Regions from separate parts of the Pseudomonas azerbaijanorientalis genome, predicted to be linked through region 3. Evidence: predicted binding sites of a transcription regulator. Region 3 holds the regulator's gene; each other region holds the start of a gene.
What was found. The regulator FliA, encoded in region 3, starts transcription of late flagellar genes. The targets are predictions, from matches to a motif close to CTAAAGTTTNNNNNNNNNNNGCCGNTAA.
Positions count from the first base shown of each region.

Region 1: flgM (flagellar biosynthesis anti-sigma factor FlgM) is a predicted target of FliA. The motif match lies at 3,148-3,175, and genes of this name have one in related genera.
Region 2: KSS91_RS09115 (methyl-accepting chemotaxis protein) is a predicted target of FliA. The motif match lies at 3,069-3,096, and genes of this name have one in related genera.
Region 4: KSS91_RS28925 (methyl-accepting chemotaxis protein) is a predicted target of FliA. The motif match lies at 2,770-2,797, and genes of this name have one in related genera.

Region 1 is NZ_CP077078.1:4,985,178-4,991,127, reverse strand. It holds gene KSS91_RS22300 (MFS transporter) at 1-1,363, shown strand, start outside; gene KSS91_RS22295 (flagellar brake protein) at 1,428-2,174, opposite strand; gene KSS91_RS22290 (flagella synthesis protein FlgN) at 2,268-2,735, opposite strand; gene flgM (flagellar biosynthesis anti-sigma factor FlgM) at 2,784-3,110, opposite strand; gene flgA (flagellar basal body P-ring formation chaperone FlgA) at 3,279-4,037, opposite strand; gene KSS91_RS22275 (chemotaxis protein CheV) at 4,121-5,053, shown strand; gene cheR (protein-glutamate O-methyltransferase CheR) at 5,099-5,926, shown strand.
Region 2 is NZ_CP077078.1:2,098,104-2,104,053, reverse strand. It holds gene acnA (aconitate hydratase AcnA) at 1-1,984, shown strand, start outside; gene KSS91_RS09120 (CPBP family intramembrane glutamic endopeptidase) at 2,232-3,023, shown strand; gene KSS91_RS09115 (methyl-accepting chemotaxis protein) at 3,129-4,694, shown strand; gene KSS91_RS09110 (alpha/beta family hydrolase) at 4,899-5,576, opposite strand; gene ccoN (cytochrome-c oxidase, cbb3-type subunit I) at 5,672-5,950, shown strand, end outside.
Region 3 is NZ_CP077078.1:4,677,846-4,683,795, reverse strand. It holds gene flhF (flagellar biosynthesis GTPase FlhF) at 1-211, shown strand, start outside; gene fleN (flagellar synthesis regulator FleN) at 328-1,158, shown strand; gene fliA (RNA polymerase sigma factor FliA) at 1,155-1,895, shown strand; gene KSS91_RS20860 (chemotaxis response regulator CheY) at 2,063-2,434, shown strand; gene KSS91_RS20855 (protein phosphatase CheZ) at 2,456-3,244, shown strand; gene KSS91_RS20850 (chemotaxis protein CheA) at 3,293-5,554, shown strand; gene KSS91_RS20845 (protein-glutamate methylesterase/protein-glutamine glutaminase) at 5,603-5,950, shown strand, end outside.
Region 4 is NZ_CP077078.1:4,398,138-4,404,087, reverse strand. It holds gene KSS91_RS19540 (MFS transporter) at 1-262, opposite strand, end outside; gene KSS91_RS28925 (methyl-accepting chemotaxis protein) at 582-2,729, opposite strand; gene KSS91_RS19530 (Na+/H+ antiporter family protein) at 3,055-4,371, shown strand; gene ctpM (methyl-accepting chemotaxis protein CtpM) at 4,571-5,950, shown strand, end outside.

The DNA of each region.
Region 1 (5,950 bases), 310 kb from region 3:
AATCTGGAAATCCTTTCGAGCACTGTATTTCGCCTCGCTGATGATGTTGATCGGCTCGGGCCTGTTGAGTACTTACCTGGGCCTGCGTCTGGCGGCCGACAATGTCGACAGCCTGTGGGTCGGTGCGTTGATGGCCGCCAACTATTTCGGCCTGGTGCTGGGGGGCAAGATCGGTCACCGCTTGATTGCCCGGGTCGGGCATATCCGGGCCTACTCGGCCTGTGCCGGGATCGTCGGCGCGGCGGTGCTGGGCCATGGCCTGGTCGATTGGCTGCCGGCCTGGCTGTTCCTGAGGGTCATAGTGGGTCTGGGCATGATGTGCCAGTACATGGTGATCGAGAGCTGGCTCAATGAGCAGGCCGATGCCAATCAGCGAGGCATGGTGTTCAGCGGTTACATGATCGCTTCGTACCTGGGCCTGGTACTGGGGCAGTTGATTCTGGTCATGCACCCGGCGCTGGGGCTGGAGTTGCTGATGCTGGTCGCCCTGTGTTTTGCCCTGTGTCTGGTGCCAGTGGCCCTGACCCGGCGGATTCACCCTGCACCCTTGCATCCTGCACCGATGGAGCCACGGTTCTTTATCAAGCGTGTCCCGCAATCATTGAGTACGGTGCTCGGGGCGGGCCTGATTGTCGGCTCGTTCTACGGTCTGGCACCGCTGTATGCCTCGCAGCAAGGGTTGTCCACGGAGCAGGTCGGTCTGTTCATGGGTAGCTGCATTTTTGCCGGTCTGCTGGTGCAGTGGCCGTTGGGCTGGTTGTCCGACCGCTACGATCGGGCCGTGCTGATCCGCAGTTTCGCGTTCAGCCTGGCACTGGCTGCCCTGCCGCTGGCGATCATGCCGCAGGTGCCGCTGGAGGTATTGTTCATCGCCGGGTTCCTTTGCTCGCTGGTGCAGTTCTGCCTGTATCCGTTGGCAGTGGCGTTCTCCAATGACCATGTCGAAGGTGATCGCCGGGTGTCCCTGACGGCGATGTTGCTGGTCACCTATGGCGTGGGTGCGAGTATCGGGCCGCTGGTGGCAGGTGTGCTGATGAAGCTGTTTGGCAGCCAGATGCTCTATGCGTTCTTCAGTTTCTTTTCGTTGGTGCTGGTGTGGCGGATTCGCCCGAAAGCGGTGACCAACCTGCATCAGGTCGACGACGCGCCGCTGCATCACGTGGCCATGCCGGACAATATGACGAGTTCGCCACTGGTGGCCTGCCTCGACCCGCGTGTTGATGAACAGGTGGTGCAGGATCAGATGCACACTCCGGTGAGTACCGGGCCAGAACCTGAAACCGTCACCGAAACTGAAACAGATCAGCCGCCGCAAGACCCTGATACAGGGCGGGACCCTAACTTCAGCGAGGCCAGGCCTTAAATCCGGGGCACAAAAAAACGGGCAGTCACCGCAAGGGACTGCCCGTTTTTTGTGGAGGTGTCTATCAGATGTCGTCTTTGTCGAAGCGGCGCGCTTCACGTTGCAGCTGGTAGACGAAGCGTTCGACCTGACGCTGCACCAGTCCGCTCATGTTGTGGAAGCGAACGCCGGCGAAGGTGGTGGAGATCTTTTCTTCGAAGTGCAGATAACGCAACTCGACTGGAGCCGTCATCTTGCCAAAGGGCAGGTCGGCGTTGAAGCGGTCGTACACCTGACCCAGTTGCAGGCTGCCCGTGATGTCGCCGTCGAAACGCAGTTTGCAGCCGGTAGCGGAGATATCCAGCAGCTTGCCGCTGATGGGGGCCTTGAGCTTTTCGCCGTCGAGATTGACGTTGACCAGTTGTGCCAGCTTCAGTGCCGCGCGGAATGCATTGCGGCGCTGGTGGTACACCACTTCATCGGGCAGAGTGCCGCGATAGCAGCGGCTGCCACCGGATTCGTCGATCTTCAATTGGCCGTTGCTTTCCCAGGCAATGCGCACACCTTCGTGGAAGCCTTCGACCCTGAAGGGTTCGCCCGCCATCAGGTAGCGTTCGCCATCGCGAGGAATCATTTCGTCCAGGGCAATCATGTTGCTGTCACGGTCCAGGTCCACCAGATAGCTCTGGAAGCGCTGGCTGCGCTCGTGGAACGTGATGATCAGCGGGTCATGGCTTTCGAGCAGCTGGCGCAGATTGCTGGAGATTTCCAAGGGCGTGGAGAGCACCTTGGGTGGCTGCGGAGCATCATCCACGGATAAGGCATTGGACACGGTTAATCAATCTCCAGGCAAAATTTGACTACGGCTAGCCAGCATTTTGCCAGCATCTTTCGCGTCTTGGATAGAGCGGGCACATCAAGCGGCCTAAGCCTGACTGAGCGGGCGCGGCTTAGCAAGCTTGGAGAATGTTCCGCTGGCATCGTAAAGCGCCGGAGTTTCACCACCGGTGAGGATTTTCAGCTGGGTGGCCGTAGCGGCCTGCTGAGTGATGATCGACTGGCCGTTGTTGGCGTTGATGGCCCGGCACTGGGCCAGGAGATCGGTCAGCACGTCACTTTGCGCCAGCAACTGGTCGCCAATGCTTGACTGGCTGGCCAGTTGCTCCAGCCCGCCGCGGTTGGTCGGCAGGTTGAGGCTGGCGAGAATTTCACTGCGCTTGCGGCCATGCTGTTCGAGCAGGACGACCAATGCCTGTTTCTGCGCCAGGATGTCCTCGAGCAATGGCATGTCACGGCCATGCAAGGCGAGGGATTCGGTCTGCAATAAGTCCAGCAGTTGTTGCGCTGGAGCAAAGTCGTCGGTGATCAGTTGCAGTAAATTGGTGTCGTGCATGGCTGGCCTTGGGTTTTAAGCGTCCAAAAGCCTGGCGCCGGCGGTGGCCTAGCGCTGGGCTTCGAAGTTGAGCAGTTTGCTGGCTACACGGTTGCTGTCGACTTTATAGCTGCCATCGGCAATCGCTGCTTTCAACTCGGCCACCCGGGCTTTGTCGACGGCAGGCTGATCGCGCAGCTTGTCATTGACCTTCTGCAACTGTTGAGCCTCATTGCTGAGATGTACCGATTCCCCGCTGTTAACGGTACCGGCCTGTTCGGCCGCGGATTCCAGCGGCGCGGTTTTGCCGGTTTCGGCGCTTTCCTTGCTGGCGCTGGTACGTGTACTGCCCGTAAGGGACGAGGAGCTGTTCAAACGGCTGAAATCGATGACCATGATAAAAAAACCTCTGGGAATTTGGACGCTTGCCATGGTTTCGGCCATTCCCTGGAAAACTTTAGGCTCATTTATCAATGAACCTCGCGCGCGTCAGCGCTTGCCCTGCATGGAGCACAGTCTAGGGAACCGCCGCGGCAAGCGCCACATTCCGATGAACAGAGCGCCTTACATGGACACTTCCACCTGCCCCGGCGCCATGACCTGCGCCTTGATGACCCGCTGGGAATTGAGGTTCTTCACACGGATCTGTTCGCTGAGGCTGCCGTTGGACAGGGCTTCGCCGGGCATGCGCACGCTGAGCGTACCGCTGCGGGCGGTAATCACCACCTGATCACCCTTGCGGATCACCTCGGCCTGTTCGATATGCACCAGGGTAATCACCTGGTCGGTGACCATTGGTCGGGTCAGTCGCTGCCCGATCGCCTGGTCGAGGGAGGTCAGGTAGCCCTGGCTTATCAGGCTGATATCGCGCTCGCGCAGCACCACATCCCCAGGCTCGACAATGGCGGCACGGCGCAGTGGTCGGGCGGTGGTCACGACATCGCGAAACAGGCGGATTTGAGCGGGTACGAAGACAGTCCAGGGGGAGGCACCCTCGCAGCGGACCTTGACCGTGACCCGTCCCAGCGGCCTGGGACTCTCGAGCGTGGCTGTCAATTCCTTGTCGCACATGGGCATGTGCATGCGCGGGTCGAGCGGGTTGACCTGGATCTCGTAGCGACCTTCCGTTTGACTGGTTGCCAGATAGTCCTCTACGGTGAATTCAAGAAAGCCCTGAGTGACGCCGATAAGCATGTCAGGCAAGGTAACCGCGTCAGCAAGGGCAGGGCTGCCAGTGTTGAACAGGCAAACAGCCGCCAGCACGCCGAGTAATTTGCGGTAGGGTGTGGTCAGGCGTCGAAATAATGTCGGTTCTGTGTTCATAACGATTAAAAAAGCAAGCGCCGTGCCGTTTAGTGATGAAGGCGCGTCGCAACAACACTTGGCGTTGGTGTAGGAGTCTGGGCATGGCTGGTGTAATGGATTCGGTAAACCAGCGCACGCAACTGGTGGGGCAGAATCGCCTTGAGCTGTTGTTGTTCCGTCTCGACGGCCAGCAGCTGTACGGGATCAACGTGTTCAAGGTTCGGGAGGTGCTGCAATGCCCCCAATTGACGTTGATGCCCAAGTCCAGTCCTGTCGTGTGCGGCGTGGCGAACATCCGGGGGGCGACCATTCCGATCCTTGATCTGGCGATGGCGACCGGCTCCGGTGCGTTGAAGGACAAGAACAATCCGTTCGTGATCATCACGGAGTACAACACCAAGACCCAGGGTTTCCTGGTGCGCTCGGTGGAGCGCATCGTCAACATGAATTGGGAGGAGATCCATCCGCCACCCAAGGGCACCGGGCGCGATCACTACCTGACGGCGGTGACGCGGGTCGACAATCAGTTGGTCGAAATCATCGATGTCGAGAAGGTTCTCGCAGAAGTGGCACCGACGCCGGAAGCGATTTCCGTCGGCGTGGTGGATGTTGAAACCCAGCACAAGGCGCTCTCGTTGCGCGTGCTGACGGTCGACGATTCCTCGGTGGCGCGCAAGCAGGTCACGCGTTGCCTGCAAACGGTCGGCGTCGAAGTGGTGGCGTTGAACGACGGTCGGCAAGCGCTGGACTACCTGCGCAAACTGGTCGATGAGGGCAAGAAGCCGGAAGAAGAGTTCCTGATGATGATCTCCGACATCGAGATGCCGGAGATGGACGGGTACACCCTGACGGCGGAAATCCGCAACGACCCGCGCATGCAAAAGCTTCATATCATCCTGCATACTTCGTTGTCGGGGGTATTCAATCAGGCGATGGTCAAGAAGGTCGGTGCCGATGACTTCCTGGCCAAATTCCGTCCTGATGACCTGGCATCCCGGGTAGTCGACCGGATCAAAGCAGCAGATATCAGCTAGGGGCCTGCGCCCCTGGCAGTCAACACGATTTAAGAGGCGGCATCATTGTCTACGGGTAATTTGGATTTCGAACAGTTCCGGGTATTCCTGGAAAAAGCCTGTGGCATTTTGCTCGGTGAAAACAAGCAGTACCTGGTCTCCAGCCGTCTCAACAAACTGATGGAACAGCAAGGCATCAAGTCTTTGGGGGAGCTGGTTCAGCGCATGCAGACCCAGCCGCGCAGCGGTTTGCGCGAACAGGTGGTGGATGCCATGACCACCAACGAAACCCTGTGGTTTCGTGACACCTACCCGTTTGAAGTCTTGAAGAACAAGGTCCTTCCCGAAGCGATCAAGGCCAGCCCTGGCCAGCGTCTGCGTATCTGGTCGGCGGCTTGCTCGTCGGGCCAGGAACCGTATTCGCTGTCGATGTCCATCGACGAGTTCGAACGGGTCAACATGGGCCAGTTGAGGATGGGCGTACAGATCGTTGCCACCGACCTGTCCGGCACCATGCTGAACAACTGCAAGACCGGCGAGTACGACAGCCTGGCCATCGGCCGCGGTCTGTCGCCCGAGCGCCTGCAGCGTTATTTCGACCCGAAAGGGCCGGGACGCTGGGCGATCAAGGCGCCGATCAAGAGCCGGGTGGAATTCCGTTCTTTCAACCTGCTGGACAGTTACGCGAGCCTCGGCAAGTTCGACATCGTGTTCTGCCGCAACGTGCTGATCTACTTCTCCGCCGAGGTGAAGAAGGACATCCTGTTGCGCATCCACAGCACGTTGAAGCCCGGTGGTTACCTCTTCCTCGGCGCTTCCGAAGCGTTGAACGGTTTGCCGGATCATTACCAGATGGTCCAGTGCAGCCCGGGGATCATTTACCAGGCGAAGTGAACGGTTGGCGGGAGTCCTCAAGGG
Region 2 (5,950 bases), 2.6 Mb from region 3:
ACTCACCGGCAAGCTCAGGGAAGGCATCACCGCCACCGACCTGGTGCTGACCGTCACCCAGATGCTGCGCAAGAAAGGCGTGGTGGGCAAATTCGTCGAATTCTACGGCGACGGCCTTGCCGACCTGCCGCTGGCCGACCGGGCGACCATCGCCAACATGGCGCCGGAATACGGCGCCACCTGCGGTTTCTTCCCGGTGGACGACGTCACGCTGGAGTACCTGCGCCTGTCCGGCCGCCCACTTGAAACAGTGCAATTGGTCGAGGCCTACAGCAAGGCCCAGGGTCTGTGGCGCCTGCCCGGCCAGGAGCCGGTGTTCACCGACACCCTGGCGCTGGACATGGGCAGCGTCGAAGCCAGCCTCGCGGGACCAAAACGTCCGCAGGACCGGGTGTCGCTGCCGAATGTCGCGCAAGCCTTCAGCGACTTCGTCGACCTGCAATTCAAACCCACCAGCAAGGAAGAAGGTCGCCTCGAAAGTGAAGGTGGTGGTGGCGTCGCCGTCGGCAATGCCGATATGGCCGGTGAAGCGGACTACGATTACGAAGGCCAGACCTATCGCCTGAAAAACGGCGCCGTGGTCATTGCCGCCATCACCTCCTGCACCAACACCTCCAACCCGAGCGTGATGATGGCGGCCGGGCTGGTGGCGAAGAAGGCCGTGGAAAAAGGCCTGAAACGCAAACCCTGGGTGAAGAGCTCGCTGGCCCCCGGCTCGAAGGTGGTCACCGACTACTACAAGGCGGCCGGCCTGACCCGCTACCTCGATGAATTGGGCTTTGCCCTGGTCGGCTACGGCTGCACCACCTGCATCGGCAACTCCGGACCGCTGCCGGAACCCATCGAGAAAGCCATCCAGCAAGCCGACCTCACCGTGGCATCGGTACTCTCGGGCAATCGCAACTTCGAAGGCCGGGTGCATCCCCTGGTGAAAACCAACTGGCTGGCTTCCCCGCCACTGGTGGTCGCCTATGCGTTGGCAGGTACGGTACGCACCGACCTCAGCCGCGAACCGCTGGGCGAAGACAAGGACGGTAAACCGGTATACCTGCGGGACATCTGGCCCAGCAGCAAAGAAATCGCCGATGCGGTGAGCCAGGTCAACACCGCCATGTTCCACAAGGAATACGCCGAAGTGTTTGCCGGAGACGAACAATGGCAGGCGATCGAAGTGCCGCAAGCGGCGACCTATGTCTGGCAGGACGACTCGACCTACATCCAGCACCCGCCCTTCTTCGACGACATCGGCGGCCCGCCGCCCGTGGTCAAGGATGTCAGCGCAGCGAACATTCTCGCCCTGCTCGGCGACTCGGTGACCACTGATCACATCTCCCCCGCCGGCAACATCAAGGCGGACAGCCCGGCAGGGCAATACCTGCGCGACAAAGGCGTGGAACCGCGGGACTTCAACTCCTACGGTTCGAGGCGTGGCAACCATGAGGTGATGATGCGCGGTACCTTCGCCAACATCCGCATACGCAACGAAATGCTCTGCGGCGAGGAAGGCGGCAACACCCGCTACATTCCCACCGGGGAAAAAATGCCGATCTACGACGCCGCCATGCGCTATCAGGCGTCGGGCACCCCGCTGGTGGTGATTGCCGGCCAGGAATACGGCACCGGATCGAGCCGCGACTGGGCGGCCAAAGGCACCAATCTGCTAGGCGTCAAAGCGGTCATAGCCGAAAGCTTCGAACGCATCCACCGCTCCAACCTGGTGGGCATGGGCGTATTGCCGTTGCAGTTCAAGCTGGATCAGAACCGCAAGAGCCTGAACCTCAACGGCAGTGAAACCCTGGACATCCTCGGCTTGACGGGTGTCGAGTTGACACCACGGATGAACCTGACACTGGTCATCACCCGCGAAGACGGCAGCCGCGAGAAAATCGAGGTGCTGTGCCGCATCGATACGCTCAATGAGGTGGAGTACTTCAAGTCCGGAGGGATTCTGCATTACGTGTTGCGGCAGTTGATTGCGTCGTAACTGACGAGCAATACACAGACACACACCGCCTTCGGGCGGTGTTTTTTGTCTGGGAGCCCGCCAGTACAATCGCTCGCCTTATGCTCACCCTTTCATGCCTGACACATGAGCAAATGTGGGAGCGGGCTTGCTCGCGAATACGGTGTATCAGTCGACATAACTGTTGAATGTTATGGCCTCTTCGCGAGCAAGCCCGCTCCCACAGAACATCAGGGGCGTTCGCAAGACTTCGACACAAGGACTTTCAATGTTTGCTCTGCCAAGGACTTTTCTGGCCCTCCTCTCCCTCGGCTACTACTTAGCACTGGACTTCAGCAGTATGAGTTGGCCGGCGGCGACTTCTGTTGCTTTGCTGTTGGTTTCCGGTTTTGCCGCTAGCCAGCAAACACTTCAGTTCGGTCGGTACCTCGGCCATGGCCTGTTCATCATTCTCGCGCTGGCCCTTGCCACGCATTGGTGGCCCGGTTTCTACAACGGCCCAATCATCGCCACGCAGCGTTTCACCGACGACGCGGTGCCGTTTTCCATGTACGCGAACCTTGACAAGCCCCTGATCGGTTTTTGGCTGTTACTGGTCTGCCCATGGCTTGTCGGTCGGCGCTCGTTTCGATCGATCCTGTTTGCCACCGCACTGGCGTTGCCCCTGAGTGCCGTGCTGGCCTTGGGCGGCGCACTGTTGCTGGGTGTCGTCACTTGGGCACCGAAGTGGCCGGATTCTGCCTGGTTGTGGCTGCTCAACAATCTGCTGCTGGTGACGCTGGTCGAGGAAGCGCTGTTCCGCGGCTATATCCAGGGTGGCCTTAACCGATGCCTGAAAAACCTGCGCCATGGCGAAAACCTTGCCCTGCTCCTGGCTTCGTTGATCTTCGGCCTGGCCCATGCCGGGGCAGGCTGGCAATGGGTCCTGTTGGCCGGCCTGGCCGGGATCGGCTATGGCCTGGCCTACCGCTTCGGCGGGCTGGCGGCCGCCATCGCCACCCACTTCGGCTTGAACCTGCTGCACTTCGGCCTGTTCACGTATCCGATGCTCGCCGGCTGACGCAAGGGTCATTTTGCGACGCATCGCTAATTATCGAAAAATAATCTCAACAATCCGCCGGTATTGCCGATACAGCACTTGAAAGCCTTGCGGATTAAAAAAGCCATGCGTAACAACCAGCCAATTACACAACGCGAGCGGACCTTCCCGGCCCAGCAACGGTTGATTTCCACCACCGATGCCAAGGGCATGATCACCTACTGCAACGACGATTTCGTCGATATCAGCGGGTTCTCCCGGGAGGAGCTGATCCGTGCACCGCACAATCTGGTCCGTCACCCCGACGTCCCGGCCGCGGTGTTCGCCCACATGTGGGGCACGCTGAAACAAGGCTTGCCATGGATGGGCATTGTGAAGAATCGCTGCAAGAGCGGTGATCACTACTGGGTTAACGCCTATGTGACACCGATCTTCGAAGGCAATCAGGTGACCGGTTACGAGTCGGTGCGGGTCAAGCCCACCGCCGAACAGATCCGCCGTGCCGAAGCGCTCTACCAACGCATCAACCAGGGCAAGTCAGCCATTCCCTCTTCGGATAAATGGTTGCCGATCCTGCAGGACTGGCTGCCGTTCATCCTGGTCAGCCAGTTGAGCTTCATGATCGGTGCATCGCTTAACTCCCATTGGGGTTTTGCCCTGGCCGCCGGTCTTTCGGTGCCGCTGGGCCTGATGGGCCTGCAGTGGCAACAGCGCGGTCTCAAGCGTTTGCTGCGCCTGGCCGAGCAGACCACCTCCGATCCGTTGATCGCACAGATGTACACCGACAGTCGCGGCGCCCAGGCGCGGCTGGAGATGTCTATCCTCAGCCAGGAAGCACGCTTGAAAACCTGCCTGACGCGACTGCAGGATACGGCCGAGCACTTGACCGATCAGGCCAGGCAGTCCGATGCCCTGGCGCACAACAGCTCCAGCGGCCTGGAACGTCAACGGGTCGAGACCGAGCAAGTGGCCACGGCGGTCAACCAGATGGCCGCGACCACCCAGGAAGTCGCCAGCCACGTGCAACGCACGGCCGACGCCACCCAGGAAGCCAATCGGCTGACCGGTCGCGGTCGTGACATCGCCGGGGAAACCCGCGAAGCCATCCAGCGCCTGTCGGTGGTGGTGGGTGAAACCGGCGTCACCGTGACCCAACTGGCCAAGGACAGCAACGAAATCGGTGGCGTGGTCGACGTGATCAAAGGCATCGCCGACCAGACCAACCTGCTGGCCCTGAACGCCGCCATCGAAGCGGCCCGTGCCGGTGAGATGGGTCGTGGTTTTGCGGTGGTGGCCGACGAAGTCCGTCAGCTGGCGCAACGCACCAGCGAGTCCACCGGGCAGATTCATGCGCTGATCGCCAAGCTCCAGCAAACCGCCGGTACTGCGGTGCAAACCATGGAAGCCGGGCATCGTCAGGCGGAAGAAGGCGTGGCGCGGGTGCTGGAAGCGGACCAGGCACTGGTGGGGATCAGTGAAGCGGTGGCCAACATCACCGACATGACCACCCAGATCGCCGCCGCGACCGAAGAGCAAAGTGCCGTGGCCGAAGAAATCAGCCGCAACATCAGCAACATCTCGGAGCTGGCGGACCAGACCTCGGAACAGGCGCAGAACTCGGCGTTGTTGAGTGAAGAGCTGACCAAGACTGCGAACACCCAGTATTCGTTGGTGGAGCGGTTCAACCGCTGATTGCTGCTGGAATGACAAGAACCCGGACAGTGAGAGCTTCCGGGTTTTTTATTATCAATTTGAAAAGTATGTTGTCTGTGCGGCCGCCTTCGCGGGCAAGCCCGCTCCCACAGGGTTTTGCATTGATCACACGATCAAGCCACACCACAGATCACTGTGGGAGCGGGCTTGCCCGCGAAGAGGCCATTTGCAACACCACACCTTTCACTGAAGGAATGAAGCCACCCTCTCAGCCGCAGCCGCCAAATGCTGCTCATGGCTAAAGCCCGAAGCTTTCAACGGCTTCAAGTCATGATCCCCCGCCACCAGCCAGAACACCTCGATAACCGGCGATAGCGAATACCCTTCGACCGCCTCCCGGTTGCCCAACGCATCGCGCTCGCCTTGCACGATCAAGGTTCTAGTCTTCAGCCCCGCCAGATGCTCGACCCGTGGCTTCTCCGGTTTGCCCACCGCATAAAACGGGTAGCCCAGGCACACCAGCGCATCCGCCCCCAACTCATCGGCCAGCAAACTGGCCATGCGCCCACCCATGGACTTGCCGCCGATGGCCAGCGGCCCAGTGACATGGCGTCGCACCTGGGCATATACCTCGCGCCAGCATTCGAGCAGTTTCGGCGCCGGATTCGGTGGGCGCTTGCCGCCGTCGAGGCGCCGCTGCGCCATGTAGGGAAACTCGAAGCGCAACACGTTGACGCCTTGTGCTGCGAGGCGTGCAGCCATGTCGCTCATCCAGTCGCTGTCCATCGGTGCGCCGGCGCCGTGGGCGAGGATAAGCGTCGCCGCTGCCTTGCCGGCAGCGGCATTCCACAACCATCCATGATCCCGCACACACTGCGCCCATTGATCCCCGTCAATACCGGCCTTGTGCCCTTTGTCCATGCTTGCCTCGCTTTTAGTCTGCCTATAACTCCGGCCGAAGGGTGCGCTGCCTTGCGCGAGTGCGCTCACTTCGGCTGAACCGTGGATGGGGAACCATGAACACTTCTATCAGTACCGCCTACAACTACAAGGTGGTCCGCCAATTCGCCATTATGACGGTGGTGTGGGGCATCGTCGGCATGGGGCTCGGGGTTTTTCTCGCTGCCCAGTTGGTCTGGCCCGAACTCAACTTCAATTTGCCCTGGACCAGCTTCGGCCGCTTGCGCCCGCTGCACACCAACGCGGTGATCTTCGCCTTCGGCGGCTGCGCGCTGTTCGCCAGTTCCTTCTATTCGGTGCAACGCACCTGCCAGACGCAACTGTTTGCACCGAAA
Region 3 (5,950 bases):
GGGCGAGGTGTTGAGCCTGGCCATCAGTCATGAGCTGCCAGTGGCGTACCTGACCGATGGCCCGCGGATTCCGGATGATCTCCATCTGCCGCGCCGTCATCAGTTGGTCAGTCGCGCCGTCAGTGTGCAAATGCAGGAAGAACCCAGCGAAGAAGCCATGGCTGACATGTTCGCTGACATCTACCACAGCCCGACCAAGCAGGTTGGCTGAGGTAATAATGAATCGTTTTTGTACCTACATCGATGGTCTGCCATGCATTGTTCCGTTTGTGAACGCGCAGCCAGTAATGTGGCCTCCGTCTATGCAAGACAAGGTAAAGAAATAACATGGGCAGCATGCATCCCGTACAGGTGATCGCGGTGACCGGCGGCAAAGGTGGCGTCGGGAAAACTAACGTGTCAGTGAACTTGTCCCTGGCTTTGGCTGAGCTTGGCCGGCGCGTCATGCTGCTGGACGCCGACCTGGGACTGGCGAACGTCGACGTTCTGCTGGGCCTGACACCCAAACGTACCCTGGCCGACGTGATCGAGGGCCGCTGCGAACTGCGCGATGTACTGCTGCAGGGACCTGGCGGCATCCGTATCGTTCCGGCCGCATCCGGCACTCAGAGCATGGTGCATCTGAGTCCTGCGCAACACGCGGGCCTTATCCAGGCCTTCAGTGATATCGGCGACAACCTCGACGTATTGGTGATCGACACCGCTGCGGGCATTGGTGAGTCGGTCGTCAGCTTCGTTCGTGCAGCCCAGGAAGTGCTGCTGGTGGTGTGCGACGAGCCGACCTCGATTACCGATGCCTACGCCTTGATCAAGTTGCTCAATCGCGACTACGGCATGAACCGCTTCCGCGTCCTGGCCAACATGGCCCAGAGCCCGCAGGAAGGGCGCAACCTGTTCGCCAAGTTGACCAAGGTCACGGATCGCTTCCTCGACGTCGCCCTACAATACGTCGGCGCGGTGCCCTACGACGAAAGCGTGCGCAAGGCTGTGCAGAAGCAGCGCGCCGTCTACGAGGCCTTCCCGCGTTCCAAGTGCTCGCTGGCGTTCAAGGCCATCGCGCAGAAGGTCGATACCTGGCCGCTGCCTGCCAACCCGCGCGGGCACCTGGAGTTTTTCGTCGAGCGTCTAGTGCAGCAAACAGCAGGACCTGTTCTATGACAGCCAGCGGTTACAACCTCTACAAAAAATCGGCTCGTGATGCGCAGTACGAGCTGATCGAGCGTTACGCGCCGCTGGTTAAACGCATTGCTTACCACTTGCTGGCGCGTTTGCCGGCCAGTGTCCAGGTCGAAGACCTGATCCAGGCCGGGATGATCGGCCTGCTTGAGGTATCGACCAAATATGACGCCAGCAAAGGCGCCAGTTTCGAGACGTACGCGGGCATTCGAATCCGCGGCGCCATGCTCGATGAAGTGCGCAAGGGGGATTGGGCGCCACGTTCGGTCCACCGCAATACGCGCATGGTCAGCGACGCCATTCGCTCGATTGAAGCGAAAACCGGCCGTGACGCTAAAGATCACGAAGTTGCGGCCGAACTCCAATTGAGTCTCGACGATTACTACGGAATTTTGAACGACACCCTGGGCAGCCGGTTATTCAGTTTCGACGATCTGTTGCAGGACGGCGAACACGAAGGGCTGCACGAGGATGGCGCGAGTGCTCATACCGAGCCGTCACGCGATCTGGAAGATGAACGCTTCCAGGCTGCGCTGGCGGATGCGATTGCCAATTTGCCGGAGCGTGAGCGACTGGTGTTGGCGCTGTACTACGACGAAGAGTTGAACCTCAAGGAAATCGGTGAGGTCCTGGGGGTCAGCGAATCGCGGGTCAGCCAGTTACACAGCCAGTGCGCGGCCCGCTTGCGGGGGCGTTTGGGGGAGTGGCGAGCGCGCTGAAGGCAGTGTGGGGACACTGCGAAAGAGGCTGGTGTGGTGTTGAGCTGCGCCGGTCCCGATCTGTTGTGCTCCAGACAGTCATTGAGTGCTTTGCCGGATTGATTGAAATGGCGCGTCCAGGTGCTGGGCGCGTTTAAGACTGCTTGGAGGTCGAATTGGACAAGAACATGAAAATCCTCATCGTTGATGACTTCTCAACGATGCGGCGGATCATCAAGAACCTGCTGCGTGACCTTGGGTTCACCAACACCGTCGAGGCCGACGATGGCACTACCGCCATTCCGGTGCTCAACAGCGGAAGCATCGACTTTCTGGTAACGGACTGGAACATGCCAGGTATGACTGGCATCGATCTGCTGCGTCACGTGCGTGCCGATGAAAAGCTCAAGCACCTGCCGGTGCTGATGGTGACCGCTGAAGCCAAGCGTGAGCAGATCATCGAAGCGGCCCAGGCCGGCGTTAACGGCTATGTGGTCAAGCCCTTCACGGCCCAGGCGTTGAAAGAAAAAATCGAGAAGATTTTCGAACGCATCGGTTGATGAGTGCGCCACGGGGGAGCTATGGGCAATAACGAAACTTCATTGGGCGACTTTGAATCGACCCTGAAAAAACACGCCGTCGAATTGGTCGAGAGCCTTGAAAAAGGCAAGTTCGGCGACGCGGTGCAATTGATCCATGAGCTCAACCAGACCCGAGACCGCGGCCTGTATCAGGAAGTGGGCAAGCTCACTCGCGAACTGCATAGCGCGATCGTCAATTTCCAGATTGACCCGCACATGCCGCAAGCCGAAGAAGTGTCGCAGATCACCGACGCCACCGAGCGCCTGGGCTATGTGGTCAAGCTGACCGAGGCGGCGGCCAACCGCACCATGGATCTGGTGGAAAATGCCACGCCGCTGGTCAACAGCCTGGCGGACGAAGCCCAGGCCTTGAGCACGGACTGGGGGCGCTTCATGCGTCGTGAAGTCGGTGCCGAAGAGTTTCGTGAACTGGCCCGTCGGGTCGACGGCTTCCTGGCACGCAGCGGCACGGACAATCGCGCGGTGTCGGGCAACCTCAACGACATCCTGCTCGCCCAGGATTACCAGGACCTCACGGGGCAAGTGATCAAGCGTGTGACCCAACTGGTCACCGAAGTTGAAAGCAACCTGCTCAAGCTCGTGCTGATGGCCAGTCAGGTGGACCGCTTTGCGGGCATCGAACATGACCGTGAAGCGATGCTTGCGCAAAAAGATCCACAAAAACATCTCTCTCAGGGTGAAGGTCCGCAGATTCATGCCGATAAAAGAGAAGACGTTGTGTCCGGTCAGGACGATGTGGACGATTTGCTATCCAGCCTGGGATTTTAGAATTTTAGGTATTTTGGGTTTTTAGACCTGTTAGGAGCACCCCCCCTGATGAGCTTCGGCGCCGATGAAGAGATCCTTCAGGATTTCCTGGTTGAGGCCGGCGAGATTCTAGAGCAACTGTCCGAGCAACTGGTCGAGCTGGAAAGCCGTCCGGATGATGCGGATTTGCTCAATGCAATTTTTCGCGGTTTTCACACTGTAAAAGGGGGCGCCGGCTTCCTCCAGCTCAACGAACTGGTGGAGTGCTGTCACATCGCCGAGAACGTGTTCGACATCCTGCGCAAGGGTGAGCGTCGCGTCGACTCGGAACTGATGGACGTGGTTCTCGAAGCGCTGGACGCGGTGAACGGCATGTTCAGCGAAGTCCGCGAGCGCAGCCCGATCACGGCTGCGACACCTGAACTGCTGGCGGCGCTGGCCCGTCTGGCCGAGCCGCAATCGGCTGACGAAGAGGTTACTGCACCTGTCGCCGCCGTGGTTGAAGCGCCGGTGGCTGAAGCCGATTCCGGCGATATTACCGATAACGAATTCGAGCAATTGCTGGACTCGCTCAATGCCGTCAAGGCACAGGCCGAGGCGCCGGCGGTTGCCCACGCACCTGCAAGCGAAGCACCTGCAAGCGACGAAATCACCGATGCCGAGTTCGAGTCGTTGCTCGATCAGTTGCACGGTAAAGGCCAGTTTGCCGTCGATGCGATTGCGCAGGCTCCGGCTGCGCCAGAAGCACCGAAAGCGCCGGGCGACAGTTCCGATATTACGGACGACGAATTTGAAGCACTGCTCGACCAGTTGCATGGCAAGGGCAACTTTGCTGTCGAGGCACTGGAGTCCGCCATTGCTTCGGTGCCTGCACCTGCTGCCCCAAGCGCGGTGGCGGCTGGCAGCGATCTGATTTCCGATCACGAGTTCGAAGCGCTGCTCGACGAATTGCATGGCAAAGGCAAGTTCAGCGAAGTCGGCACCGCGACGGCGGCCAATGGTTCGAGCGCTGCAGTTGCGGCACCGGCACCGGCAGCCAAGGCTGTGGCGCCCAAACCTGTGGCCAAGGCCCCCGAGCCAAAAGCCGAGGCCCCGGCCGCCGCTGCACCGGCTGCTGCCCGCGCCCCGGCCGCGCCACCGGCGGAAAAGCCGGCGAGCGAAGCCGAGACCACCGTACGGGTCGATACCGCGCGTCTGGACGAGATCATGAACATGGTCGGCGAGCTGGTGTTGGTACGTAACCGCTTGGTCCGCCTGGGTCTCAACAGTGGCGACGAAGCCATGTCCAAGGCTGTATCGAACCTCGACGTGGTCACCGCCGACCTGCAAACCGCGGTCATGAAGACCCGGATGCAACCGATCAAGAAAGTTTTTGGGCGCTTCCCGCGCCTGGTTCGCGACCTGGCTCGCCAGCTCAAGAAAGAGATCAACCTGGAGCTGGTCGGCGAAGAAACCGACCTCGACAAAAACCTCGTCGAGGCCCTGGCCGACCCGCTGGTCCACTTGGTGCGCAACGCGGTCGACCACGGCATCGAGTCGCCGGAAGAACGCGAAGCCTCGGGCAAGGCCCGTGGCGGCAAGGTGATTCTGGCGGCCGAGCAGGAAGGCGATCACATCCTGCTGTCGATCTCCGATGACGGTAAAGGCATGGACCCGAATGTCCTGCGTTCCATCGCGGTGAAACGCGGCGTGATGGACAAGGATGCGGCCGATCGACTGAGCGACACCGAGTGCTACAACCTGATCTTCGCCCCGGGTTTCTCGACCAAGACCGAGATCTCCGACGTGTCGGGTCGCGGCGTGGGCATGGACGTGGTGAAAACCAAGATTTCCCAGCTCAACGGTTCGATCAACATCTACTCGGCCAAGGGCCAGGGTTCGAAGATCGTCATCAAGGTGCCGCTGACCCTGGCGATCATGCCGACGCTGATGGTCATGCTCGGCAACCAGGCGTTTGCGTTCCCGCTGGTGAACGTCAACGAGATCTTCCACCTCGACCTGTCGACCACCAACGTCGTGGACGGCCAGGAAGTGGTGATCGTGCGGGACAAGGCGTTGCCATTGTTCTACCTCAAACGCTGGCTGGTCAGCTCCGCCGCTCACGAAGAGCAGCGCGAGGGCCATGTGGTGATCCTTTCGGTGGGCACACAGCGAATCGGCTTTGTCGTCGATCAACTGGTGGGCCAGGAAGAAGTGGTCATCAAGCCATTGGGCAAAATGCTCCAGGGAACGCCGGGCATGTCCGGCGCCACCATTACCGGTGACGGCCGCATCGCGCTGATTCTCGATGTTCCGAGCATGCTCAAGCGTTACGCCACCCGGCGTATTTGATTCTGCTGGAGCGGGGCGCCTGGCCTCGCTCCATCTAATGGAGTGTTTATGGCAGTCAAAGTCCTGGTGGTGGACGATTCGGGGTTTTTCCGCCGCCGCGTCTCGGAAATTCTTTCAGCGGATTCCAATATCCAGGTCGTCGGTACGGCGACCAACGGCAAAGAGGCGATCGATCAGGCGCTGGCCCTCAAGCCCGACGTGATCACCATGGACTACGAGATGCCGATGATGGACGGCATCACTGCCGTGCGGCACATCATGCAACGCTGCCCGACCCCGGTCCTGATGTTCTCCTCACTGACCCATGAAGGCGCCCGGGTCACCCTCGATGCGCTGGATGCCGGCGCCGTGGACTTCCTGCCGAAGAATTTCGAAGACATCTCGCGCAACCCCGAG
Region 4 (5,950 bases), 280 kb from region 3:
CCAAGCGACCGAACACAATGGCGCCGAACGGCCGGACAGCGAAACCGGCGGCGAAGGCGAGCAGGGCGAAGATGAAGGAAGTCGTTTCGTTGACGCCGGCGAAGAAGTGCTTGGCGATAATCGCCGCGAGGGAGCCGTACAGGTAGAAGTCATACCATTCGAACACGGTGCCCAGGGACGACGCGAAGATGACCTTGCGCTCCTCCTTGGTGAGCCCGTGGTTGGGCGCGCTGCCCGTGGTTGCATTGTCGATTGCTGCCATGAGTCTTCTCCGTCTTGCTCTTGTTGTAGGCCGGAGTTCCCACCAACACTTGCCGTACCCAGGCCCTGGGGCTGAAATCATCGGATTACGTGGCTTGCATTCAAGTTGACGCCAGAAAAAGCTGCAAGGTTCCATGAAGAATAATCGGCTTGCGGCAGATATCCACTTGCCACCATTTCATAGAGCAGCGCGCAGAAAAAATGTGGAAAACAAATGTGGGAGCGGGCTTGCTCGCGAAGGCGGTGTCAGTCGACGTAAATTTCGAATGACACACCGCCTTCGCGAGCAAGCCCGCTCCCACATGGGGATTTTGCAAGGCTTAAACGCGGAACTGGTCCATCAGACTCTGCTGCTGGTTCGCCAGGCTGTTGAGCGACTGGCTGACCCGTGCCGACTCATTGGCCTGGCCCGACAGCGACTCGGTCACGTCGCGAATGGTCGCCACGTTGTTGTTGATCTCCTCGGCCACCGCGCTTTGCTCTTCGGCGGCGCTGGCGATCTGCATGTTCATGTCGTTGATCACGGTCACCGCGTCGCCGATCTGGCGCAGCGCGGTCACGGCCTGGCCAACCTGCTCGACACTGCCCTGGGCCTGGCGATGGCTGTTGTTCATTGAGCCCACCACTTCCTGTGTGCCGCTTTGCAGTTGTTCGATCACCAGGCGGGTTTCCTCCACCGACTCCTGGGTACGCCGCGCCAGGTTGCGCACTTCATCGGCGACCACGGCAAAACCGCGCCCGGCCTCACCGGCACGAGCCGCTTCGATCGCCGCGTTGAGGGCCAGCAGGTTGGTCTGCTCGGCAATCGCGCGGATCACTTCCAGCACCGTGCCGATCTTCTCGCTATTGGCGGCCAGGCCTTCGACCTGAACCATGGCCGCGCTCATGTCGGCGGCGAGGTTGTCGATGCTGGCGGTGGTGCGGTCGATCACGGTCAGGCCCTGACGGGTTGCCTGATCGGCATCGCGGGCGGCGTGTGCCGCTTGCGCGGCACTGCGGGCGACGTCCTGGGCGGTGGCGCTCATCTCGTGGGAGGCGGTGGCAACCTGATCCACCTGTCGATATTGCTGCTCCATGCCGGCGCTGGTCTGGGTGGCGATGGCGGACGACTGGTCGGCGGTGCTGCGGGCGTCCTGCACCGAGCGTTTCACTTCGGCAATGATCGGCTGCAGCTTGTCGAGGAAGCGGTTGAACCAGCCGGCCAACTGGCCCAGTTCATCTTTCTTGTCGTAGGCCAGGCGACGGGTCAGGTCACCTTCGCCGCTGGCGATGTCCTCGAGCATGTGCGCCACGCCGAGAATCGGTCTGGTCACGCTGCGGGCCATCAGCCACACCAGCACCAGGCCCAGCAGCGCGGCGAGCACACCCAGGCCGAGTTCGACCAGTGTGCCGGCGGTGTTGCTGTCGTCCAGTTGCTTTTTCAGGGCTTCGGCGGGGCCGACCAGGACTTTCTCCGGCACGTCGAGCAGTACGCCCCAGGACTTGCCGCCGGGAATCGGCTGGAAGGGGGCCATCACTTTCAATTGCTGATGGCTGTGCAGGCTGGCGGTTTTGCTGCTGGCGGCCAGCATGCGCAGCAGTTCGGTACCGCTGGCCTTGTCGATGGCATCCAGGCGCTGGCTGAGTTTGCTGGCGTCCGGGCTGTAGCCGGCGAGCAGGCCCGCCGGGCTGATGATGCTGACACTGGTCTGGCCGTCGTAGAGTTTCTTGCTGGCCTCCAGGCTGACCGCTTGCAGGCTGTTGAGGTTGATGTCCACCGACAGCGAGGCGATCACCTTGCCGTTGACCATCAGCGGGAAAACGATGCTGGTCATCAGCACGTTCTGGCCGTCGATCTCATAGAAGTAGGGTTCGATCACGCACGGCTTGAGCGTGGTGCGCGGGCAGGTGAACCAGGCGTTGGCCGCTTCGCCGCTGGGGCCGGTGCTGGTGTCGGCCATGTCCTTTTCCGGCAGCGCCATGGACGTTAGCTTGCCCGGCGTCGGCTGCGACCAGTAGAGGGCGAAACGGCCCTTGTCGTTGCTGCCCAGTTCGGCCTGGCCGGCGAACAGGTCGTCCTTGCCGTCCAGCCCGTTGGGTTCGAACACCAGGGACAGGCCAAGCAGGTCCGGATTGGCCTGCAGGGCCGACTTGACCTGGCGGGTCAGGTCTTCGCGCAGGTCGAAGGCATCGAGGAAGCGCTTTTCGGCCTGCTCGCGCAAAAACAGCACCTGCCGGGAGAAACCGTGGCCGTACTGATAGGCGTCCATGAACTGCTGGCGAATCCCCAGTGCCTGGTTCTCGCCCTGGGACTCGATCCGGGCCTGGGCCGATTCGGTCAGCATCTCCATGCTCGAGGCTTTCACCAGCTCGGAGCTGTGCTCCATGCGGTATAGCGAAAGACCCACCAGCAGGGTCACGATGCCCGCCAGGCAGAGCCCGGCCAGCAGGGTGATTTTCCATTGAATGGAAGGTTGTCTGAGCGACATGGAGGCGTCCTTATTCGATAAATATCTGAGACTTTGCACTGTAGCGGCCGCGATCCGGCTTTCTTTAAACCGTCCACCAAATATCGAATCACCCCTGTAGGAGCTGCCGCAGGCTGCGATCTTTTGCTCTTCAACATCAGCGAAAGACGCCCAAGATCAAAAGATCGCAGCCTGCGGCAGCTCCTACAGGGGGTTGTGTGGGCTTTGACAAGGCGGCAACGGTCCGGCAAAGTGCGCGCCCTCTAATAAAACCCATTCCTGTTATCCGCTGGCGGCTCACGCAGACTGCCGGCCGGACTCTTTCCGTTTGTCACGAGGTTACGAAATGAATGCAGTCATTGCCGCGGTCGGCATCATGCTGGTGCTCAGCCTGTCCCGCGTGCATGTGGTGATCGCCCTGATCGTCGGTGCGCTGGTAGGTGGTCTGACCGGAGGCCTGGGCATCGAGGCGACGCTCAAGGCTTTCAACAGTGGCCTGGGTGGCGGGGCGACGGTGGCGTTGTCCTACGCCTTGCTCGGTGCCTTTGCCGTGGCCATTGCCAAATCCGGCATGGCCCATGCGCTGGCCGACAAGGCGCTGGCGATGGTCGATCGCCAGCACGCCAGCGGCGGCGGCCAGGTCAAATGGTTGCTGATTGGCCTGCTCTGGGTCGTGGCCATCGCCTCGCAGAACATCCTGCCGATCCATATCGCGTTCATTCCGTTGCTGGTGCCGCCGCTTCTATATGTGCTGACCAAGCTGCAACTGGACCGTCGACTGATCGCCTGTGTCATGACCTTCGGCCTGATCACGCCCTACATGTTCCTGCCGGTGGGCTTCGGCAATATCTTCCTCAATGAGATCCTGCTGGCCAACGTCGCCCGCAGCGGTGTGGACATCAGCGGCGTCAATGTGACCCACGCCATGGGCATTCCGGCGCTGGGCATGGTGGCGGGCCTGCTGATCGCGTTTGTCAGCTACCGCAAGAAGCGGGTCTATGACCTGGCAAAAATCGAGCAAGTCGAGCAAGTGGCGGTGCAATACAACCCGCTGAGCCTGATGGTGGCCGGCGTGGCCATCGCCGCGGCGTTCATCATTCAGCTGCTGCTGGACTCGATGATTATCGGTGCACTGGTCGGCTTCCTGATTTTCTCGGTGTCGGGCATCGTCAAATGGCGTGACACCGATGACCTGTTCACCGAAGGCATGAAAATGATGGCGATGATCGGTTTCATCATGATCGCCGCCTCGGGCTTTGCCGAAGTGATGAAGGCCACCGGTCAAGTGCAGACACTGGTCGAGTCGTCGGCGTCGTACATCGATCACAGCAAAGGCATTGGCGCCTTGCTGATGTTGCTGGTGGGGTTGCTGGTGACCATGGGCATCGGCTCGTCTTTCTCCACCGTGCCGATTCTGGCGGCGATCTTCGTGCCGCTGTGCGTGCAACTGGGCTTCAGCCCGTTGGCGATCGTGTGCATCGTCGGCACGGCCGGTGCCCTGGGCGATGCCGGTTCGCCGGCCTCGGACTCGACCCTCGGCCCGACCTCCGGCCTGAACATCGACGGCCAGCACCATCACATCTGGGACACCGTGGTCCCGACCTTCCTGCACTACAACCTGCCGCTGCTGGCGTTTGGCTGGGTGGCGGCGATGGTGCTGTAAAACACCACTTACCCTGTGGGAGCGAGCTTGCTCGCGATAGCGGTCTGTCAGACAACTTGATGCTGAATGTGCCGCCGTCATCGCGAGCAAGCTCGCTCCCACAGGGATTTTCTGCGGAGCTGATGACCGCGTTCAACTTTTGACCTGGCATGCCGTTAAAGCTTTTAACCACGCCAACAAAAACAAAAGAGTGAACGTCATGCGCATGAGCCTCAAGGCCAAAGTCCTGTCCCTTGCCGTCCTCCCGGTACTGCTGTTTGCGCTGGTCATCAGCCTGACCACGCTGTTCATTCTTCAGAAACAGGCCCGTAAGGAAGTCGAACAGACCCGCGAACGCCTGCTCAGCGATGCCAAGGCGACCCTGCAAAGCTACGTGGCCGTGGCCATGACCACGATTAAACCGCTGTATGACGCAGCTGCCCCCGGCGACGAGGCGGCGCGGGCCCAGGTGATCAAGCTGCTGTCGAGCATCACCTATGGCAAGGACGGCTACTTCTTCGGCTACGACTCCAACACCGTGCGCCTGTTCAAGGCCAACAGCCCCGAAGGCGTAGGCCAGAGCTTCAAGGACAATCGCGACCCGAACGGTGTCTACGTCAACCGCGACCTGGTGAAAGTCGCCAAAGACGGTACGCACTATCTGCAATACAGCTCGCCATTGCCCGGCAACACCCAGGTGCTGGTGCCCAAGCTCGGCTACACCGAATACCTGCCCAAGTGGGACATGGCGGTCGGCACCTCAGTCAACCTCGACGGCATCGAAGCACAAGTGGCGGTGGTCCAGGACAAGGTCCAGGAGCGCATGCAAGGCATGGTGCTGAGCATCGTCGGCGTGGCGGCGGTGGTGTTGCTGGTGATCGCTGCTGCCGGGATGTTGCTGGCCAAGACCATTCTGCGTCCGTTGCACTTGATGAAAGCCAACCTCGACGACATCGCGGCGGGCGAGGGCGATCTGACCCGCCGCCTGACCATCACCAGCCAGGACGAACTCGGCGAACTGGCCGGCTCGTTCAACCGTTTCGTCGACAAGATCCATGGCCTGGTGCGTCAGATCAGCGAAATGACCTCGCAACTGACCGGGCTGGTGAATCAGGTGTCCGACCAGGCCAATCGCTCGGATCAGGCCATGGAGCGTCAGCGTCATGAGACCGATCAGGTGGCCACGGCAATCAATGAAATGTCGGCGGCGGCCCAGGAAGTGGCCAAGAGCGCGCAGAACGCCGCGGTGGCAGCCCAACAGACGGATGAAGAAGGCCAGGCGGCCAAGCGGGTGGTGGCCGGCAGCATCGAGAAGATCCATGCGCTGGTGGACGACATCCGCAGCAGCGGCGTGTCTCTGGACAGCCTGCAAAAAGACGTGTCATCGATTGTCAGCGTGCTGGGGGTGATCCGCTCGATTGCCGATCAGACCAACCTGCTGGCGCTCAACGCGGCCATCGAAGCCGCCCGCGCCGGCGAGGCCGGGCGCGGTTTTGCGGTGGTGGCCGATGAAGTGCGGGCGCTGGCCAGCCGCACGCAAATCAGCACCCAGGAAATCCAGGGCATGATCGACCGCCTGCAGGCCGGCACCCAGTCGGCG